DNA from 4 places in the Paenibacillus sp. JNU01 genome. Region 3 is predicted to be linked to each of the others. Evidence: riboswitches for the same ligand, from Rfam matches in the RefSeq annotation. Region 3 holds a riboswitch; each other region holds the start of a gene.
What was found. A riboswitch is a leader RNA that binds a small molecule or an ion and turns the genes downstream of it on or off. The one in region 3 is predicted to bind cyclic di-AMP.
Positions count from the first base shown of each region.

Region 1: it holds a riboswitch for cyclic di-AMP, as region 3 does, so the genes downstream of both, NLBNIHML_RS04615 (3D domain-containing protein) here and NLBNIHML_RS27770 (C40 family peptidase) in region 3, are expected to answer to the same signal.
Region 2: it holds a riboswitch for cyclic di-AMP, as region 3 does, so the genes downstream of both, NLBNIHML_RS17565 (resuscitation-promoting factor) here and NLBNIHML_RS27770 (C40 family peptidase) in region 3, are expected to answer to the same signal.
Region 4: it holds a riboswitch for cyclic di-AMP, as region 3 does, so the genes downstream of both, NLBNIHML_RS17940 (C40 family peptidase) here and NLBNIHML_RS27770 (C40 family peptidase) in region 3, are expected to answer to the same signal.

Region 1 covers NZ_CP169723.1:1,123,176-1,128,031, forward strand. The annotation lists gene NLBNIHML_RS04600 (PspA/IM30 family protein) at 1-584, opposite strand, end outside; gene lpdD (prenylated flavin chaperone LpdD) at 697-1,038, opposite strand; gene NLBNIHML_RS04610 (polysaccharide deacetylase family protein) at 1,193-1,987, shown strand; gene NLBNIHML_RS04615 (3D domain-containing protein) at 2,095-2,766, opposite strand; cyclic di-AMP (ydaO/yuaA leader) riboswitch at 2,769-2,965, opposite strand; gene NLBNIHML_RS04620 (amino acid ABC transporter ATP-binding protein) at 3,187-3,909, opposite strand; gene NLBNIHML_RS04625 (ABC transporter substrate-binding protein/permease) at 3,896-4,856, opposite strand, start outside.
Region 2 covers NZ_CP169723.1:4,053,063-4,057,918, reverse strand. The annotation lists gene rsmA (16S rRNA (adenine(1518)-N(6)/adenine(1519)-N(6))-dimethyltransferase RsmA) at 1-562, opposite strand, end outside; gene rnmV (ribonuclease M5) at 567-1,112, opposite strand; gene NLBNIHML_RS17565 (resuscitation-promoting factor) at 1,268-2,452, opposite strand; cyclic di-AMP (ydaO/yuaA leader) riboswitch at 2,724-2,977, opposite strand; gene NLBNIHML_RS17560 (TatD family hydrolase) at 3,219-3,989, opposite strand; gene NLBNIHML_RS17555 (HD domain-containing protein) at 4,323-4,856, opposite strand, start outside.
Region 3 covers NZ_CP169723.1:6,301,263-6,306,118, reverse strand. The annotation lists partial or broken gene xynC (glucuronoarabinoxylan endo-1,4-beta-xylanase XynC) at 1-602, shown strand, start outside; gene NLBNIHML_RS27785 (carbohydrate-binding protein) at 603-1,028, shown strand; tRNA gene NLBNIHML_RS27780 (tRNA-Leu) at 1,121-1,205, opposite strand; gene pelA (pectate lyase) at 1,369-2,331, opposite strand; cyclic di-AMP (ydaO/yuaA leader) riboswitch at 2,750-2,881, shown strand; gene NLBNIHML_RS27770 (C40 family peptidase) at 2,887-3,351, shown strand; gene NLBNIHML_RS27765 (carboxymuconolactone decarboxylase family protein) at 3,451-3,780, opposite strand; gene NLBNIHML_RS27760 (hypothetical protein) at 3,922-4,140, opposite strand; gene NLBNIHML_RS27755 (hypothetical protein) at 4,260-4,589, opposite strand; gene NLBNIHML_RS27750 (xanthine phosphoribosyltransferase) at 4,687-4,856, opposite strand, start outside.
Region 4 covers NZ_CP169723.1:4,129,429-4,134,284, reverse strand. The annotation lists gene NLBNIHML_RS17950 (M1 family metallopeptidase) at 1-1,031, shown strand, start outside; gene NLBNIHML_RS17945 (hypothetical protein) at 1,042-1,893, shown strand; cyclic di-AMP (ydaO/yuaA leader) riboswitch at 2,139-2,276, shown strand; gene NLBNIHML_RS17940 (C40 family peptidase) at 2,280-2,750, shown strand; gene NLBNIHML_RS17935 (GNAT family N-acetyltransferase) at 3,105-3,599, shown strand; gene NLBNIHML_RS17930 (c-type cytochrome) at 3,750-4,109, shown strand; gene rbsK (ribokinase) at 4,184-4,856, opposite strand, start outside.

The DNA.
Region 1 (4,856 bases), 1.7 Mb from region 3:
AGCGATTTGCCTTTGGAAGACATCTCGTTGCTTGCTTCTGCCTGTGCTTCCATCTGCATCATTTTCTCTTCCATGCGTTTCATACCCGCACTTGCAGTATCGGAGCCAAATCCATTCAACGCTTTGTTGATTTCCGTTTGGGCTTTTGCTGCATTGTAGCGCGCTACCAGTGTTTCCCGTTTGTTCTTCATTTGAGTCAGTTGCTTACGCATTTCGTCCAGCTTGCCACGCAGGTTATCTGCTGAAGCCTTGTTTTGATCATAACTGGTTTTGTACTCAGTCATCTTCTCTTCGGCTGCTTTTTTCTCTTCCAAAGCCCTGCGGGCCAGATCCAAGTTTTGAGCACGTGCCGCCGTATGCGCCTGCTCTTCACGTTTTTTCACTAGAGCTTCCTGCTCTTCGAATAACTGCTTGAATTTCTTCTCAATGGCGATCTGTTGCGCTACTGCTTTCTCCGCATCTTCCAGATCCTCTTGCATGTCACGGATATATTGGTCCGTCATCTTGATTGGGTCTTCTGCCTTGTCAATAATAGCGTTGATGTTAGACATGGTTAGATCACGTAAACGTTTGAAAATGGACATTATGTTATTCCTCCTAGTCGATATTACATCGTATATAAACATACATACGTAACAATCTACAACTCGTTTCAATTTTAGCAAATAAAATTAAAACATGCGATTGCTCTTTATATTAGGAAGATCGTTTATCCTTGCTCAGATGATCCTCCATTAGCCTCTCTGCAGTCTGCACGATTTCATCGATCTGCATCCGTGTAATGGAATCAAAATGGATACCCATAATTACCGTAACGGTCATTTTTAATTGTTGGGCAGCCTTTCGGGCAAGCCGCTCACACAGTTCTTGTTCCTTATGTCCCGGAATATGGACTGTCGTGCCGCTGACCCGCTCATCTTCCACATAGAACGTGGCTACAGCGCCAATATGAGCTTTTCCTCCCGTAACGAGAAAAACCTTATCCTCTCCTGCTTCAATCACCTGTAAACGTATCGATTTCAAATCATATGTACTCATGGCTATTCCACCGCTCCTTTTCTATATGTTATATATGGAGGAATTATGGCTGTCATGAGTTAAATCAGCAATGAAACTTCTCACACTGCGCATATTTTCTCAAGTCCACGGGCATACCATAGAGAACGTCATTTTGGAAAAGGAGGCTGTTATTATGCGCGTACGCCTCATTATGCTGATGGTTATCGTTGTTTTTCTAGGCGGATATCAAGCACCATCAGCTTCATCACGGGATGCTTCAGACCCGCCAAGTGAATCGGTATCCAATACTGATTCCGTGGAAGAAGAACAATTAACATTGGGACAGTTACGTCAGAAATATGCCGATACGTTCAAAACTAATGGTCCTTCAACTAAACAGGTTGCGTTAACATTTGATGATGTGCCCGATCCACGGTTTACTCCGCAGGTGTTGGATCTGTTGAAAAAGTATAAAGTCAGAGCTACGTTTTTCATCGTTGGTAGTCGTGCTGAGAAGCACCCCGATTTGGTAAAAAGGATTGTTAAGGAAGGGCACATCGTTGGCAATCACAGCTACAATCATCCGGAGTTCAGTAAGCTGTCGATGAATGCCTTCCGCAAACAAATTTTACATACCGGGGATATCATTCGCCATTTGGCGGGATATACGCCCAAGATGATTCGACCTCCGTATGGAGACATTAATGAAGAACAGCTGCAATGGGCTGCCAGACAACATTATAGTATTGTGAACTGGAACGTTGACTCTCTGGACTGGAAAGGTCTTTCCAAGGAAAAGGTGAAAGATAACATCCTGTCTGCTGTAAAACCTGGCTCCATCGTTCTACAACATGCAGGAGGCGGTGTTGGATCGAATCTGAATGGCACGATTGAGGCTTTGCCTGAAATTATTGAGGAACTGCGTAACCGGGGATATGAACTGGTCACCTTGGACGAAATGCTGGGATTACCGAAGGCGAAAGAATAGAATAACCGTGTTAGGTAATCATGGAAATATTAAAAGGGTGCTGTTCAATCGCAAGTTAGCGACTGGCAGACACCCTGTTTGAATTCAGTTTAAATGAAATTTACGCTCTACTTCAGAATGTACAGCTCGATATCCTGAAAACCAAATGTGCTTACCGACTGTTTGCTACCAGGGATAAAGATATCAATCCGGTGACCCTTGATTGCACCGCCCACATCACGTGCTGTAGCCACAAAAGCCTGTTTTGGCAATCCTGGATGGCTGTGACCCGTTACCAGTACTTTGGTTCCAAGAGGAATGACACTAGGATCTACTGCAATCGTACCCAGTTCAAGGTCATTTCCGAAATAATCGACCGCACCCCATCCTCCATTTTCAGACGGATCTGCAGAGTATGCTGTTGCTTTCACGTTCACAGTTTTACTGTAATCAAATGTTTTACCCCACGCTTGAACCACTTTGTTATCTGTGTTAACGTCCAAGCTTGCTGTCGTAACCGTTTTGGCTTGGGTCTTGCTCTCCGTCGCCGCGGCAGCTACATTGTTTGCCTTACCGGGAATCGTAATTTTCAAACCACCATAAATGTTGTAAGGCGAAATGTCATTGTTTGCTTTAACTAACGTGTTCATTGATACTCCGTATTGTTTCGATAAGGTGTAGAAGGTATCCCCCTCTTTGGCCACATGAACTGAATCGGCGTGAGCCGGAACGGCTTGAATGAGCATTGCTGTTGTCATTAATGCTACTGCTGTTTTGGCTATACGTTTCTTGTTAATCATGGTCTTCCTCCCTCATTGTGCCTGCGAAGTTAGTTGTCGGATTCGGATGAGGAGCCCACCCTATAGGTCCATCATTACATTTGAAACGATATGTACCCCTAATTCACCCCAAGCAGTGTGCTGTAGATCTTCCCCCTGCACTATCTGCATCGTTACATCCCCCGCACTCCCTGTCCGGAAGTTTCGGCAGAGTTCAATATATCACAATTTTGTAACCTGAACTTGTAGTAATTCTTACCAAATGGATTCAACATGTATAAGCACGTGTAAGAATATTGAATAATCTAAAAGTGTTTGGGCCAGGTATCCGCTATATATTTGGTAACAGAATAGTTACTTTTTGAATCCCATATGTAATTATTTTCTACAAAAAAATAGCGTTACCGACTCGAAGTCAGTAACGCTATTTAATCGATTCATTTAGAGTACTTTCGCAAGGAAGTCACGTGTACGTGAATTTTTCGGTGCTCCAAACACCTCATCAGGTGTTCCCTCTTCCACAATAACCCCGCCATCCATGAACAGGATACGGTCTCCCACTTCACGTGCAAACCCCATCTCATGCGTTACGATGACCATGGTCATCCCGCCTTCTGCAAGACGTTTCATGACATCCAGAACTTCGCCGACCATCTCGGGGTCCAGTGCCGATGTAGGCTCGTCAAACAGCATGACATGCGGCTGCATGGCCAGTGCTCTAGCAATGGCGATCCGCTGCTTCTGTCCACCGGACAGCTGATTCGGGAATACATCTTTTTTATCGTACAAGCCCACGGTGTTAAGCAGATCAGCAGCAATTTTTTCCGCTTCCAGCGTGGATTGTTTCTTTACTTTGATCGGAGCGATTGTGATGTTTTGTTCTACCGTTTTGTGTGGGAACAGGTTGAAATGTTGAAACACCATACCCATTTTCTCACGAGTTGCGTTAATGTTGTGCTTCGGATCGGTGATTGACACGCCTTCAAAATCAATCTCTCCCGAGGTAGGTTGTTCCAGCAGGTTCAGACAACGTAAGAATGTACTTTTCCCTGAACCGGAAGGACCGATGACCACGACAACCTCACCTTTGCCAATCGTCACGTTAATGCCCTTAAGCACATCGTTATTTCCATAAGATTTGTGTAATTGTCTAACGTCTATCACTTGCACTCAACTTCCTTTCCAGTCGTCCCAGCAGCTTGGACAAAATGAACGTCATTACAAAGTAGATGGCTGCTGCAATCAAAAATGGACTCAAGCCTTGGTACGTAATGTTTTTGACCACACTTGCCTGATACATAATGTCCACCATACCGATAACGGAGATAATGGAGGATTCTTTGATGATGGTTATGAATTCATTACCGATCGCCGGTAATACAGCTTTGAAGGCTTGCGGTAAAATAATATAACGCATTGCTGCCCCTCTACCCATTCCCAGGGAACGAGCTGCTTCCAACTGACCCCGATCCACACCTTGAATACCTGCACGGAAAATCTCTGCCAGATAAGCACCACTATTAATTGAAAGTGTAATGATACCTGCCTGAAGTGCAGTGAAGTTAATGCCAAAGCTTAGGGAAAAACCATAGTAAATGATCATTAATTGTACCAGCATTGGTGTACCACGGATCACTTCAACGTAAGCAGTACCGATCCACCGCAAAATTGCAGCGTCATGCAAACGGAACAAACAGATGATCAATCCAATAATTACCCCGAAGATAACCCCAAGTGCAGACAATAGAAGTGTGTAGCCTATACCTGTAGCATAGAAACTTTTGTACTGCCAGAATACTTGGAAAATATTTTGTGATTTGTTTGCTTTGTCCGCCATCAAGAGGCTGGCGTCCGTCACCATCTGATTGATTTTATCTTCGCTTTTCAATCGCTCCAGTGTTCCATTTACGGCTGCTAGCAGCTCGGTATTGCCTTTACGAATCCCGATTGCCGCTTCTGCTTGCTCTTCGTCCGGAACAGCAGCAGCAAGTCCAATGATATCGTCCAGATAACCTGCAGCCACGGTATCTTCTACGATTGCCGCGTCAATACGTTTGGTTTGCAGTTGAAGCACGATATCCGAGATTTTATCAAGCGCAGTAAGCTTCGCT
Region 2 (4,856 bases), 2.2 Mb from region 3:
TACTGTAGTACTGAACTGCGATGCTCAGACTGCCGTAGTCTTTCGATCCTGGTGCAGCAGCCATGCGTTCAGCCACTTCTTTTTGGATCATGACAACAATGCTGTCCACTGGCAGCTTCTCTTCCAACAGTTTCATCATAATTGGAGTCGTTACATAATAAGGCAGGTTAGCCACAACACTGACTTTGTCCACCGATGCAAAATCGCTTTGGAACAGTTCAGCCAGATCAAGCTTCAGCACATCACCATGATGCACACGTACATTCGGATAAGGCTGCATCACTTCTCCCAGAATGGGAATCAAGCGCTGATCAATCTCTACGGCTGTGACAGGACCCGCTACCCGGGCCAATCGTTCCGTAAGGGCTCCAATACCCGGTCCGATCTCTAAAGCGCCCTTGGACTCGTCCAAATCGGCTGCATTAACAATTTTGTTCAGTATATTTTGATCGATCAAAAAGTTCTGACCTAGACTTTTCTTAAATGAGAATCCGTGTCTTTGAATAATTTCTTTGGTTCGCTTGGGCGTTGCAATTTCTATCGTCTCTTCCATATCCTTCATATTCTCACAATCCTTCACGTTCAATTTGCGCTAATGCTGTAGAGAACTCTTCCCGTGTAATCTGAAATACACCGAGACGTTTGTGGAACTGCTTACCGTTACAATATCCGATACCCAGCAGATTGCCCATCTCCATGCGACGTGCAGCAGCCTGCGGATGCACAATAAGTCCTGCCGCGATCAGGTCCTCCCAATCGATCAGGCTAGGAGCGCCTTCGTATGAAGTATGTACGCGTGCCAGAGCATGACGGATCGCCTCCGGTGAGGCATTCTCCACCCCAATATCCCCTTTGCGTGTGGCATCGGCTTCCGGAATGAAAGCATGTTTGCAACCAGGCACCTTATTCGCAATGATTTTACGAATGCGTTCGCCAGCATGATCCGGATCTGTCAGTACAATGACTCCCCGTCTCTCCTGAGCAAGCGCAATCCGCTTCAGAATGCGTTGGTTAATGGCTGATCCACCTGTTTCTATGGTATCGGCTTCCACGGCCCGACGGATGGCTACCGTATCATCACGGCCTTCCACCACAATGACTTCTTTTATCATGTTCCATTTCTTCCTTTCTAACGCAAAAAGAAGAGGAATATCCTCTTCTCTGCCAAACGGCGGGGGAGACTGAATTCAGACCCCTCCGCCGCATATTCCGCATGAATTATTCATGCAACTATTTTATAGCATTCCCATTTCAAAGTAAAACGATTTTAGTTCGCTTCCGGCTTCACCGGACCGATCACGTAGACCGTCTTGCCTTTCTTGCGTCCAAAATTCAGGGCATGCTTCACACTGTCATAATATACGTCAATTTTGTTGCCTTTAATGGCACCGCCTGTATCTTCCGCACGACGGAATCCCAGACCTTCGATATATACCCACCAGCCAATTGGAATGACTTTGGGATCAACCGCGATGGTGCGCCCTTCCGTTACACGAGTACCGGAAGCTGTTTTGGTTCCAATGCCAGGCTCTTCGGAAGAGTAGGCAGTCATGGATACATTCTTAAGTACTTTGGAGTATTTAAAAGAAGTCCCGGATACGGTAATCACTTTGCTGCCCGAGGCAGATGTTTTCTTCGAGTTCGTTGTTGTAGCCTTCTTCGTTGTTGAAGTTTGAGCTGATACGGTCTGAATCTCTGGTTTTTTCACAACAGGTTTTGCTTTGGTGCCGACAGCAATCACTTTATCTACACGATTATTCGCGACAGATTTGCCGACCATTTTTTTGGAGACCAATTCTCCATCCTGAAATACCTTTTCGATGTGCTGTACAAGTGTGCCTTCTTTGCCGTTCACAACGACACGGTTATCCCCTTTGTACAAGCTAGGGTCAGCCGTTTTAATTACTTTGTAAGCGATTGGTTGTTCTACATCCACTGTACGCTTTGTTACGCGCACTACACGGATCTTCATATCTGCTTTGATCGCAGTTCCAAGCGCTGGATACACCTTATCATTACTTTCAACTTGAATACCTGATTTTTGAATTGCATCTTCTACGGATGAATCCGTTGTATACAGAGTCTTGGTGTCTCCGTCTGCCGTAATGTTAACTGGAACGGCCCGCTCAATAACGATTCGGTCTCCATCTGTAATCGCCCCGTTCATGGACATGGATACCTTGTCGTGAGGGCTGACTGTGATCGACTGCTCCTCCAGCATTTCCTGAAGCATTCCTGTACGAGTCTCTACCACCTGAGCTTTGCCATCAATAACCAGTGAAATTTGTTTCCCGGCCTGACCGTAAACGACTAACAAGATCATGATTGTAAGCGCAATTGAGAAAATCGCGATCAATGCCATTTGACGCATGTTCTCATGCTTCCACCGCAACGCGAAAGACTTACTGGATGATCGTGACTCATGGGTCTCTTCTGGTTGGAATGTGCCCACTTCTCCGTCCTCCTTCATAGCCTCGCCGTCTAAAGTAACGCATGATGTCTTTGACGTGACTATACCAAATTTTCTACAGAACACAGATCGGACCAACTGATCGGTTCTGCACCATGAATCAATCTTCGCAACATGATGTCATCCTCCTGAATACCTACCGTATGATGACAACATTTCTTTTATTCAAAAACAAAAAAGCCAAAGAAAGAGTGTAAGAGGAACTCTTTCGTGGCTTCCGAATGATTTTGAATATCGGAAATTCATGCACGAGGTTGCCTCTCTTTTTCCGCTTGCGAGGTTAGCTGTCGGGTTCGGGCGAAAGAGAGCCGCCCTATCTTGGGTCCCCCGCTCATGGCGGACGCCCTTGAATTCACCCCGAGACCCAAAGAAGAAATCAAATACGGCTTCGCAGTTCCCTTCGCTGCTTTTGGGTCAGCGAACGTTGCGCATCGGCCAAATACACCGATGTTTAAGCCCTATTGGTTCCCCCGCTCTCCGTTAACGGAGACTCAGCGAGACTGATTCATGAAAGTAATGTTGTTTCATCGGAAAGTGTCCCTTTGTTCATCCCCCGAACATCTGTCCAATTTTCCGCACAACAATTCACTGAAAAGATGATATCCTGTTTTGATGCATGTTGTAAAGCGTTGATCAAGTACGTTTTTCTGAATATTTGGTTAAAATATTGTAATATTCTTGATTTATTTGGATCAAAGGGCAAATTAACTCCGCTTACCTGCCTTTTTCACCTCATTTGCTCGTTTTTTTAACGAATTCCAAATCGTTCCATGGCATTTTTGGTGGTTATTGCAGCAATTTCCTCCACCGAAATGCCTTTAATTTCCGCAGCTGCCTCTGCAACCAGACGTACATGCGCTGTCTCATTTCGTTTCCCGCGATAAGGGTGAGGTGTCAAATACGGAGCATCGGTTTCAATGAAAAATCGGTCCATCGGAACCTTCGCCAGCACCTCTTTGGGTTGCTTTGCGTTTTTGAATGTAATCGGTCCTCCGAAGGAGAGATGGAAACCCATATCGAGACAACTTTTTGCTGTTTCCCAGCTGCCCGAGAACGAATGCATCACACCACCAACTTCACTCGCCTTCTCTTCACGCAAAATTCTTATGATATCCTCATGTGCATCCCGATTATGGATGACAATCGGCATGTTCACTTCACGCGCCAAGGCAATTTGTTGTCGTAATACGCGATGCTGTATTTCCTTCGGTGAAGTATCCCAGTGATAATCCAATCCAATCTCACCGATTGCCACCACTTTTTCATGCTTACATAAAGATGCAATCCACTCCAAATCCCCTTCCTGCATTGTGATCGCATCTACGGGATGCCAACCTACAGCTGCATATATAAAGTCATACGTTTCAGCGAGTTTCATTGTCGTTGGAATTGTCTCCCGGTTAAAGCCAATGTTGATCATGCGACCAACTCCTGCATCCACAGCACGCTGAATCATCTCCTCGCGGTCCTCGTCGAATTGTGGTGCATCCAGATGTGTATGTGTGTCGAACAGCATCATGTCTGTATCTCCCTTCATGTCGAAATAACGACTATCTTCTTTTAAAAATTTAATTGGTGAAATTCAAATTTTTCAATGACTCATACATAAAACATTTTGGGCAATCTGTATATTACATCATTACGTTTGTTTCTTCACAACTACAATATATAGAAGATATAAGGATATTCTGATCTACATATTGCTGATTGTGCTAACTTTGCCTACTTTCATTTACAAAATTATGTCGATCTACATATACTCCCCATTAAAGCAGATTACTGTATCATGAAAAATAGCTCTTTTTGAAAGTCTTTTGATATCTAAATTCTTCATTGGATTATACCCACACGATTACAAGAAATAGGGGCGTATATGTGACGGTAATTCATGAATAATCGCATCCACCTTGTTTTGCGGGTAATACAAATGATGTTTCCCCCGGTGAAGCCCGCTGATGGAACGGACAATGTCAGATACTTCTGACAACTCACGTAAATTGTCCTGTCGATCCAGAAGAAGAATCTGCTTATCCGTGGATTCATCCGGACGAAAAACATCATACGGATTATCGGAAGGAAAATCAATTTCAAGATCATATTCGGGATCAAGGCCTGCCTGTACAAAAGCTTCCCGAATCTCTTCTATTATTGTCAAGTCGACCTGTTCAAGCTCTACATACTTATATAACTTGCGATCCATAAAACGTTCGCATAACTCACTCAGAACAGTATCGTCCTCCTTTCGCCACTGTGTAAATGCCGTCTGAATTAATGCTTCATCCAACTGCAAATATTCATCTACGGATAATTCTCCTGCAAATAATTGAGGGAGTGGATCAATCATGAAGCGAAATTGAAAATCATGCTGTATGAGTGTTTTTGCTCG
Region 3 (4,856 bases):
CGCAGGCACTTGCCAACATGGACATTCTGGGAGCACATACGTATGGAACCCAGATTTCGAACTTTGCCTATCCTCTCTTTAAGCAAAAAGGAGCCGGTAAAGAACTGTGGATGACTGAGGTATATGTTCCGAACAGTGACAACAACTCAGCAGACCGCTGGCCTGAAGCACTGGAGGTTTCCTATCACATGCACAATGCCATGGTGGAAGGTGATTTCCAGGCCTATGTGTGGTGGTACATCCGCAGACAGTATGGTCCGATGAAAGAAGATGGTACCATAAGCAAACGCGGATATAATATGGCCCATTTCTCCAAATTTGTACGTCCTGGCTACCTGCGAGTCGATGCAACGAAAAATCCGGATACGAACACATTTGTCTCAGCCTATAAAGGGGATAATAAAGTAGTCGTCGTGGCAATTAACCGTGGAACTTCGGCCACAAGCCAAAAATTCGTTCTGCAGAATGGTAATGCCTCCACGGTGTCCTCATGGGTTACGGACAGCAGTCGCAACCTGGCAAGCGGGGCCTCGCTTACCGTATCCAATGGAGCCTTCACGGCACAACTCCCCGCTCAGAGCGTAACAACATTTGTTGCCAACATTACTGGTGGGAATAACGGTGGAAATACAGGCAGCGGCACTACTTATGAAGCAGAGACCGGAACAACACTTACGGAAGCTGCCATTGAAACGATCTACCCCGGTTACACAGGCTCCGGGTATGTCAACTTCAATGCAATGACTGGTTCAACCATTCAATGGAACGCTATTAACAATACGATTACTGGCACCAAAAATGTAAAGTTTCGTTATGCGCTGGAAAGTGGAACACGTAACCTCGACATTTTTGTTAACGGAACCAAAGTTATCAGCAATGAGCCCTTTCCAGCAACGGGAAGCTGGTCCACTTGGGTTGAAAAAACAATACAAGTTCCCATGAACACCGGGACCAATACCTTGAAAGTGGTTACAACGGGAACGGAAGGACCGAATATTGACAGCATTAATGTTACCGCAGCACAATAAAACATTCCGTATAGTTGATGTTAGGATAATATCAAAAAATGCAAACAAAAAAAGACTCCTCATGCGTTAGCTTGAGGAGTCTTTTTATTCGATGCGGTCGAGAGGACTCGAACCTCCACGGGGGGTTAGCCCACACGGACCTGAACCGTGCGCGTCTGCCAATTCCGCCACGACCGCATATTATATCTCCGTGATTAATCTCGGCGACAAGAAATAATATATCATGCCCAATCTATCATGTCAACACTGAAAATAATAACATGAAAGCCCGAACCAGACATGCTTGTCCATTCGGGCTTTACCTTCAACTAATCATTTGGTTCATCAAAAAGGAGTCATACTACAGCTTGGAAGGCCAATTGCCATACCAGGCATAACCGCCTCTTCTTTCTTTATCAATGTCACTCAATTTGTATTTAACTACCCCGTCTCGTCCAATGAAAATGGGTCTATCCGTTCCTATTTCATAGAAGCGTGCCCAGATCGGTGCTGCTTTGGAATCAGCGATAATCTTGCTATCACCATTTGCCCTTTCATACTTGTAACCCGTAATTTTCACCTTGTTAAACCAGTCCTCTGCTCCTTTAATGGATGCGGTAATTTTAGCGGTAGCAGGCCTTGTTTTCAGAAATTTAACAATCGTTACACTCTCTCCAGCTGTCAGCGATGGTACTTCGTAGATTCTTGCGCTCGCTGGTTTAAGGGAACTGGAATCATGTTGTTGTCCCCATGCTGTAAGCTTCCCGCCTGAGACGACCTGAGTATTCAGAATCGCCTCCACACCTTTGGCAACTGAATTTTTACTGCGATTAGCAAGTGTACTGTCGATAAATGAGAAATCACCTTTGCGTGTTGCTACTTCATCGAGCATGATCATTACATTAATCATTGCATCATCATTGTAGGTAATATGCTTGTGATATCCAGAGCTTTGGTAGACTTGTGGCCATCCGCCGTTTGAATACTGCATATTGATCAAAAAGTTGATTCCTTTGATTGCAGCTGTGGAGTAGCGTGGATCATTCGTCTTTTTAAATTCCTTCGCCAATCTTCTAATTTCTGAATATGTAGCCTTGTTGTCAATCGTGGACTTCGCCCACTCTCCACTTGTTTGTTTATAATCTTTTCTCCAACCTCCATCCGGCAGTTGGTTCTTCAAAATATCTGAAATACTCGCTGTAGTACCCGATGCATCAGCAGCAGATACCGTCCCTACAGGTAGAACTGCAATTCCAACTGTTGAGAACACCATGGCGCATGCCAGGACAAAAGTAACTATTTTCTTTGCTTTCAAATGTAACACTCTCCCATGTTCATTGTAATAACATCCACAATTCTACCTTACCTATAATGCCCGTCCTTAAACCTCCTTAATTTAAATATATAACATAATAAAATCTATTTTTATCCAATATGTGGATTGGATAATCAGATGATATGCAAAAAATCAATTATTGTCAATATATGCAACTTAATGAATATAATCTCTTAAATTCTACATAACGGATAGTTCTTTTAACTCATGACAAACTTATTTATTTATCCAATTTCGTCTCAAACGAATCAATAATGACGTTTTTGTCATCAATGATACCCAAACTTGACGCCTTCTTTCATATAAAATCGTTAATTCCGCTAACATTGAGGTATTACGAAGGGGTTTAAAAGGGTTTGACAATTACGCATTTATGCAATATAGTTTCAAATAGTTACAAAAACTTAATTATTCATTGCCGAGTTTCAGGTTTGAAAACGGGGGAACCATTTTGGGTGAATTATTCTTATACATAGGAAATATAGGGAACCTTCTACCGAACCCTTAGCTAACTCCGTAGGCATCGAAGGGAGAACATTGATTTTGAAAAAACTGATTATCTCCATTTTTGGAGCGGCTGTACTATTTACATCCGGGGCAACAAGCACAGAGGCAAGCAGTATTAACTCCGTAGTGAACAACATGACAGGTATTCCTTACAAGTGGGGTGGCACGACTCTGGCCGGGTTCGACTGTTCCGGGTTTATGAGATATATTTTCAATAAATACAGCATTGAATTGCCACGTACTTCGCAACAGCAAGCCAAAGCAGGTACTCCAGTAGCCAAGAGCAATGTTCGGACAGGTGATCTGGTGTTCTTTAACACAACAGGCAAAGGCATTTCACATACAGGTGTTTATATCGGCGGCGGACAATTTGCACATGCATCCAGCAGCAAAGGGGTAAGCATCACCAAAATGAGCAATCCTTATTTCAATGATCGTTACGTAACAGCACGTCGGGTAACTGGACAGTTTATGTACGATAAAATGTTAGGGAAAATGTAGGTATAATATCAAAGAGGAGGCTCCGGATCAACCGGAACCTCCTCTTTTGTTTGATTTCCTCTTTAGGAGGACAGTCCTTGGACTACCTCCATCTTACACTTAATGCAGCGCCTTCTGCACTCGCATCGCGCCTTGGGACAGGGCATGTCCGCCTCCTACAGCTCCGGCCACAGCAACGGTCTCCATAATCTCCTGATCTGTAGCGCCCTTGGCACGTGCTTCTTCTACATGATAGAAGGTACATACCTCATTGTTGGCGAACAAGCCAATACCAAGCGCGATGAGCTGTTTGGTCTTCGCATCAATCGCCCCAGGTTGGAAGCATTCTCCGGTAAACTCATGATACGACTTCACCACACCTGGCAGCACATCACTTAATGCTCCAATCTGATCCTTGTAGGCATGAACTTTATCATTCATCAATGTCATGTCTTGCAGCACACCCTCTCGGCTATAGTTACAGAATTTCTTCACTGTACCTATCTTCTCTCACGAGTGAGTCAATTATGCCAAGAAATCATGGTAATTCCAAACATTTGTACGCTCATACTTCTGACATAATGATCGTTGTTACTCACCAAGTGGACTTTGCCGGGGTTCGCTGAACAACTGATAGCGGTAACCACGATCCAACTTGACGACACGTCGATTCTGACGACGGATAAGTACCTGCTCGCCATCCCAGGCAACGACAATCCCGGTTACATCGTTCGATTCCAGCTCGTCCCGTACTACTCTGACTTTCTCACCTGACAGACGCAGGGCGTCCAATTCTGTATCACTAATCATGTTCATGGCTCCTATATTCCAAATTTATTTACAAAAAGAGACCTAAATGAAAAGTCATTTAGGTCTCACGTGACTGTATTGGACTGTCATGTCATTCGAAATTATGTCCCGACTGAAAGTTACCGCTGCGCGTGCTCTTTGCTGTCGTTCTTCTCGAACCAAAAATCAAGCACTTTGGCGGACATCACACGTTCTTCAAGGTACTCCACTTGATGCGGTGTAAATTGTTCTTTCCAAGAGAAGGACAACTCTTCGCATAAGCCTACAATTGTCAGTAATTCTGACCAGGCAACATAGCGTTTGTACCAGAAAAATTGAGGATGTTCAATCATATAGGGATAAAGGTCATCGAATTCCGTATGTTTACAATCCAGGGCACGTTCAAAATGAACTTTCGATTCCGCCAGCTTATCATTAAAGAATTGTTCTGTTGCCGGTTGGTTCCCCATGGTGTTGCCTCCTCTCCCTAACATAACCCCATTATAAATGAAATTAGCGGCCATGCAAAGGCATAGTTCAAAAAATAGGCCCTATTCCTTTAAAATGTCACATTTCGTTATCGTCAAATTGTACCGTCCCATCGTTCAGGGAACGAATGCGTACCAAGGCTTCCACCGGAATCCCCTGTTCACGAATCGTTCGTGCCCCTGCCTGGAAACATTTCTCTACCACAACACCGAATCCGACGAGTTCCGCACCGGAACGCTCAATGATTT
Region 4 (4,856 bases), 2.2 Mb from region 3:
TACGAATCAAATTATATTTGGATCCTGCTCATCAGGATCTGAAGGAACGTTATTTCTACGCCGCGAAGGCCGCTCTATCCAATTATAGCAAATGGTTTGGCCCGTATCCTTATGCTACCTTATCCATCGTTGTTCCACCCAAAGCGGGGAACGGTGCTGGAGGTATGGAATACCCTACGCTGGTAACGGCCTTTGGAGCCGATGACACTACTCCAGGTTATGACCTGGAACGTACCGTAGTCCACGAGATCGGACACCAGTACTTCTACGGCATGGTTGCCAGCAACGAATTCGAGGAAGCCTGGCTGGATGAGGGGTTCACCTCTTATGCAGAAGACAAATTGATGGAGCAGGAATACGGATTGATTCCGAATCTGCCGGTACAATCGGGCCTGATTACGTCTCCTTCATCCTTAACACAAGAATCCTGGAAGTTCGATTCACAGAATGAGTATGCAGCCAATGTCTACACACGTGGCAAGCTTGTATTGCTTGGTATTGAACATCAAGTCGGCACAAAAAAGATGGAACGCATTCTCTCTACCTATGTGAAGAAGTACCGCTTCAAACATCCCACTTCGGCAGATTTTCAGAACGTTGTGGAACAAGTGACCCGCACGTCCTGGTCTGATTATTTTGACCAATACGTCTACGGTAATGGAATGGCTGACTTTGCTGTAGAGAAGATTCGTGTTACGCCTGTACAGAAAGACGGTCAAACATGGTACGAGTCATCCGTGACGATCGTCAAAAAAGGCAGTGATTACAACGCCGTTCCTGTTCGCATTGCTTTTGAAGACGGACATACCCTCACCAAGCAATGGGATGGCATAGAAGATCGAATTACCTATAAATTAACGCACACATCCCCCGTAGCCTGGGCCATGACCGATCCCCTGTACACGATCGTGCTGGAGAACCGCCATATGAACAATTTCCTAAAATCCGGACTGGATGAGCAGACGAAGTCCCGCTGGAGCATGAGTGTAACCAAACTAATAGAAGCCATATTCGGAGGTCTGTCATGGTGAGGTGGATACGGTGAAAGCGAAAATACGTGAAGGCTGGTTTCTCGTCCGTCAGCATATGTTCATTGCGGCACTCTTATTTCTTTATCAACTCATTTGGGGATATTTCTTCTATCGAATGGTACAATCGGCAGTCATCCCACTCCTCCTGCGCTATCCAGATTCTGATGCCGGGGAACTGAGTACACTTTTGTTCAAAATGGAAAGCCAACTTAACCTATCTACCCATCCGGAGGTTCATCGTTATCTATGGATTCTGGGGGGCATGCTGCTGGTTCGCATGTTGATCAGCCCCCTTATTCAGGCAGGACTGCTCTACTCACTTCAGCACTTTAATTCTACAGAAGAGCGCATCCCATTCGTCCGTGGAATCAAAAAACTGTGGAAACCGATGCTGCTGCTGCACACCATACGTACATTATTGATACTTCTGCCCGCCTACTGGCTCATACCGAAGCTCTACTCGATCCTCATGGACGGATTTCATTCCCTTCAATTACTTTTGCCTGGTATACCTTATGTTGCTGCCTGGATTGTATATGGATGGGTCATCCACCATGTCATGCTCTACATGCAGTTCGGTGTGTCGGCACCAGAAGGAGAAGGCGGGGCTCACGGCACCCTCAAAGCACTCTGGATTGCACTGCGTCATCTCATCGCCGTTATCGGCATTGCTCTCCTGCTGGGCGGAGTCCACTTACTCGTCTTTGGGGCATTCACTTCAGCCTCATGGTTATTAACGGGACTTACCGGACTTATACTACAGCAGACGTATCCACTTGCCAGATGTCTATTGAGTCTGTGGAAAATATGCAGCCATTTCCGATTGTGGCAGTCCAAAGTATCCAAAGGTGAGAGCATTTAGTTTAAAAATTGTTACCATCACATGTTAAACTCATGGCCTGCTATGTACTTATAAATAGGCAAACCTCAACCTTTCCCCGTCAAAGGTCGAGGTTTTTTTTGCTAATTTTGTTGCTAAACGTTGCCAAAGACGTACTCCTCTGTTACAATAATCGCAGTGAGTTTTTAGTAACAACTTTGTAATCTTTACATTCATATTTGTAACTACTTAAAATTAAATCGTCATTTCTTGATTTCGCAGGTGCATAACTAGCATAGCCAAATTCCTGGCACCTGGGAAGCGGGGGAACCAGTTATGGGTGAATTGATCTTGCTACAGAGGGATCATAGGGGACCTTCAACCGAATCCTTAAGCTAACCTCGCAGGCGTTGGAAGGGGAATATCTCTTGTTCAAGAAGAAATTAACCGCAGCTGTACTTAGCATCACATTCGCATTATCGCTTGGTGCAGGTAGCGCATTCGCAGATTCAAAAATGGATAAAGTAATTGATTCAGCAATGGGAACTACATACAAAAGTGGGGGAACAACGCTTAACGGCTTTGACTGCTCCGGATTTACACGGTATGTATTCGACAAATTGGGTATTGATTTGGCACGCCAATCCAGTTCCCAATTCGACATGGGCGATTCCGTATCCCGCATGGAAATGAGAGCTGGCGATCTGGTATTCTTTAATACTACAGGTAAAGGCGTATCCCATGTAGGAATCTTTGTAGGGGATGGAAAGTTCGCACACTCTTCTTCTTCCAAAGGTGTTACGATCAGTGCATTGAGTGAAAGCTATTGGGCCAATCGTTATGTTGGCGCTAAACGGATTATGAGCACGGACGCGTATGAATCACTGGCCCTTGACTAGGGACAAGCTGAGCAACATGATACTGTAACCATGAACCATACTGTAACGAAGCAAGAAGCATAACAGAACCGCCCGGTACATTCTCCGCAGGAATGTATCCGGCGGTTTTTTTGTGCTTCCATCCTGATTCATATTGCAAGTTACGCTCGGGGCTATCCTGCAACATCAACAGGCTCATTTTGTGCTCGTTCGTCCGTGCCCTTATGATGTTTTTACCCATCCTGTTATAATATAAACGGAATTACCGGAACTTTTGTTTCATATTTTTTTCTGGTAAGAGAGACTTGCTAAATGAATATCTCTTTTGTAGAGTGGACAGAGAGTTCTGTTTCAAGGAAAGGAGCATGCAGGTGTATGAAGGAAGCCCCCGTAACGTTTCACGTTGTACCCATGCGAGAAGAACATGCGGAGCTCATCTGCAGTTGGCAGTATGATCCGCCTTACAATATCTACAGCTGGCTCCCCTGGGAGCAGATGAAAGCGCTGGAAGTGGAATTCGGAGATGCACAGCTGCGGCAGGAGCAATATGCGATTGTCCTGGATCAGAACGATCGTATATGTGGATTTGCTCAATACTTCCCACTTCAAGGGGTAACCCGGATTGGCCTCGGCATGCATCCAGAGCTGTGTGGTCAGGGGCAAGGGACAGCTTTTGTCACGGCCATTGTACAGGAAGCCATTCGCCGAAATCCGATGAATGAGATCGATCTGGAAGTGCTCACTTGGAATGCTCGTGCCATTCAAGTCTATCTAAAGAGTGGATTTGTCACCCAGGATACATACGAACGACAGACCCCAAGCGGCTTGAAGCCCTTTCACTGTATGGTTTATGAAGGGCCTCGTGATTAAAATCCATTGCAAAACAACCAAATTTGCGCCTTGTTATGTGATTAGTTCAAAAATTTCCCACAAAATGCTATGATGTCAGTACAGGTTCCGTTATAATGATATGGATAGTTTCAGGTTAGATGATCTTTCATTCTGGAGGGGACATAAGGGATGCACAAATGGATCATGAGCGGAGTATTTTTTGCAGCATGCGCTTTAGCTATTGTTTTAATGTTTACGCTTCCAGGGAAAGAAGAAGTGGCTGAAGAAGCCAAGCCTACCATGCCGGAAGTCACATTGGATGCCGGACAGGCTGAAGCACTGGTCAAAGCCAATTGTATCTCCTGTCACGGGGATCAGCTTCAGGGTGGCGTAGGACCTGCTCTAGCAAACATCGGCAGCCAGGATGATCTGGAGAAGATCTACACTACGATTGTCAAAGGTAAAGGTGGCGGTATGCCTTCCTTCAAGGGCAAACTGCAGGATGAAGAGATTGCTAATATCGCCATGTGGCTGTCAGAGAAGAAGTAATCTCTGCACACACATAACAAAGAGGCCCTTAATCCCCTTTTGGGAGAATAAGAGCCTCTTTGTTATGCTATTGATTAGGCATCTGCCGCATGCTCGGCCAGAAAGGCCTCCACTTCACGTGCGGACGGCATCCCGGACTGGGCGCCGAGCTTCGTCACGGATAACGCGGCCGCACCCATGGCAAAGCCTACGGCCGCGTCCAACGTCTCACCGCGCGCGAGGGCTACCGCCAACGCGCCGTTGAAGCAATCGCCAGCGCCGGTCGTATCGACGGCGCTTACGGCGTAGCCGGGCGCACGGCATGCGCCGGCACGCCCTGCCTGTACGCGGCCACCAGGCGCCGCCGCGTACACAGCCCCCTCGGGGCCGAGCGTCGTGACGACAGCGGCCCCGAGGGATGCGGCGAGCTCTGCGACCGCCGCATCCAGGTCTTCCGGCCGGAGATGATCCCGGCCGGTCAGCACGGCAAGCTCACTGCGGTTCGGCGTGACAACGTCCACGCACCGCAGGAGCTCCTGGGGCAGACCCGGCACCGCGGGAGCCGGGTTGAGCACTACCAGTGCGCTGCCTTCAGCCGCCAGTTGGGCGGCGCGGGTAACCGCTGGCAGCGGGATCTCCAGCTGTAGCAGCACCGCTGCGGCTGCAGTCAGGCTTTTTACCGTATCCGCTTCTTCCAGCATCTCAGGCACTACTTGCCCGTTCGCACCAGGAATAACGATAATCCGGTTGTCTCCCCGAGAGAGCCAG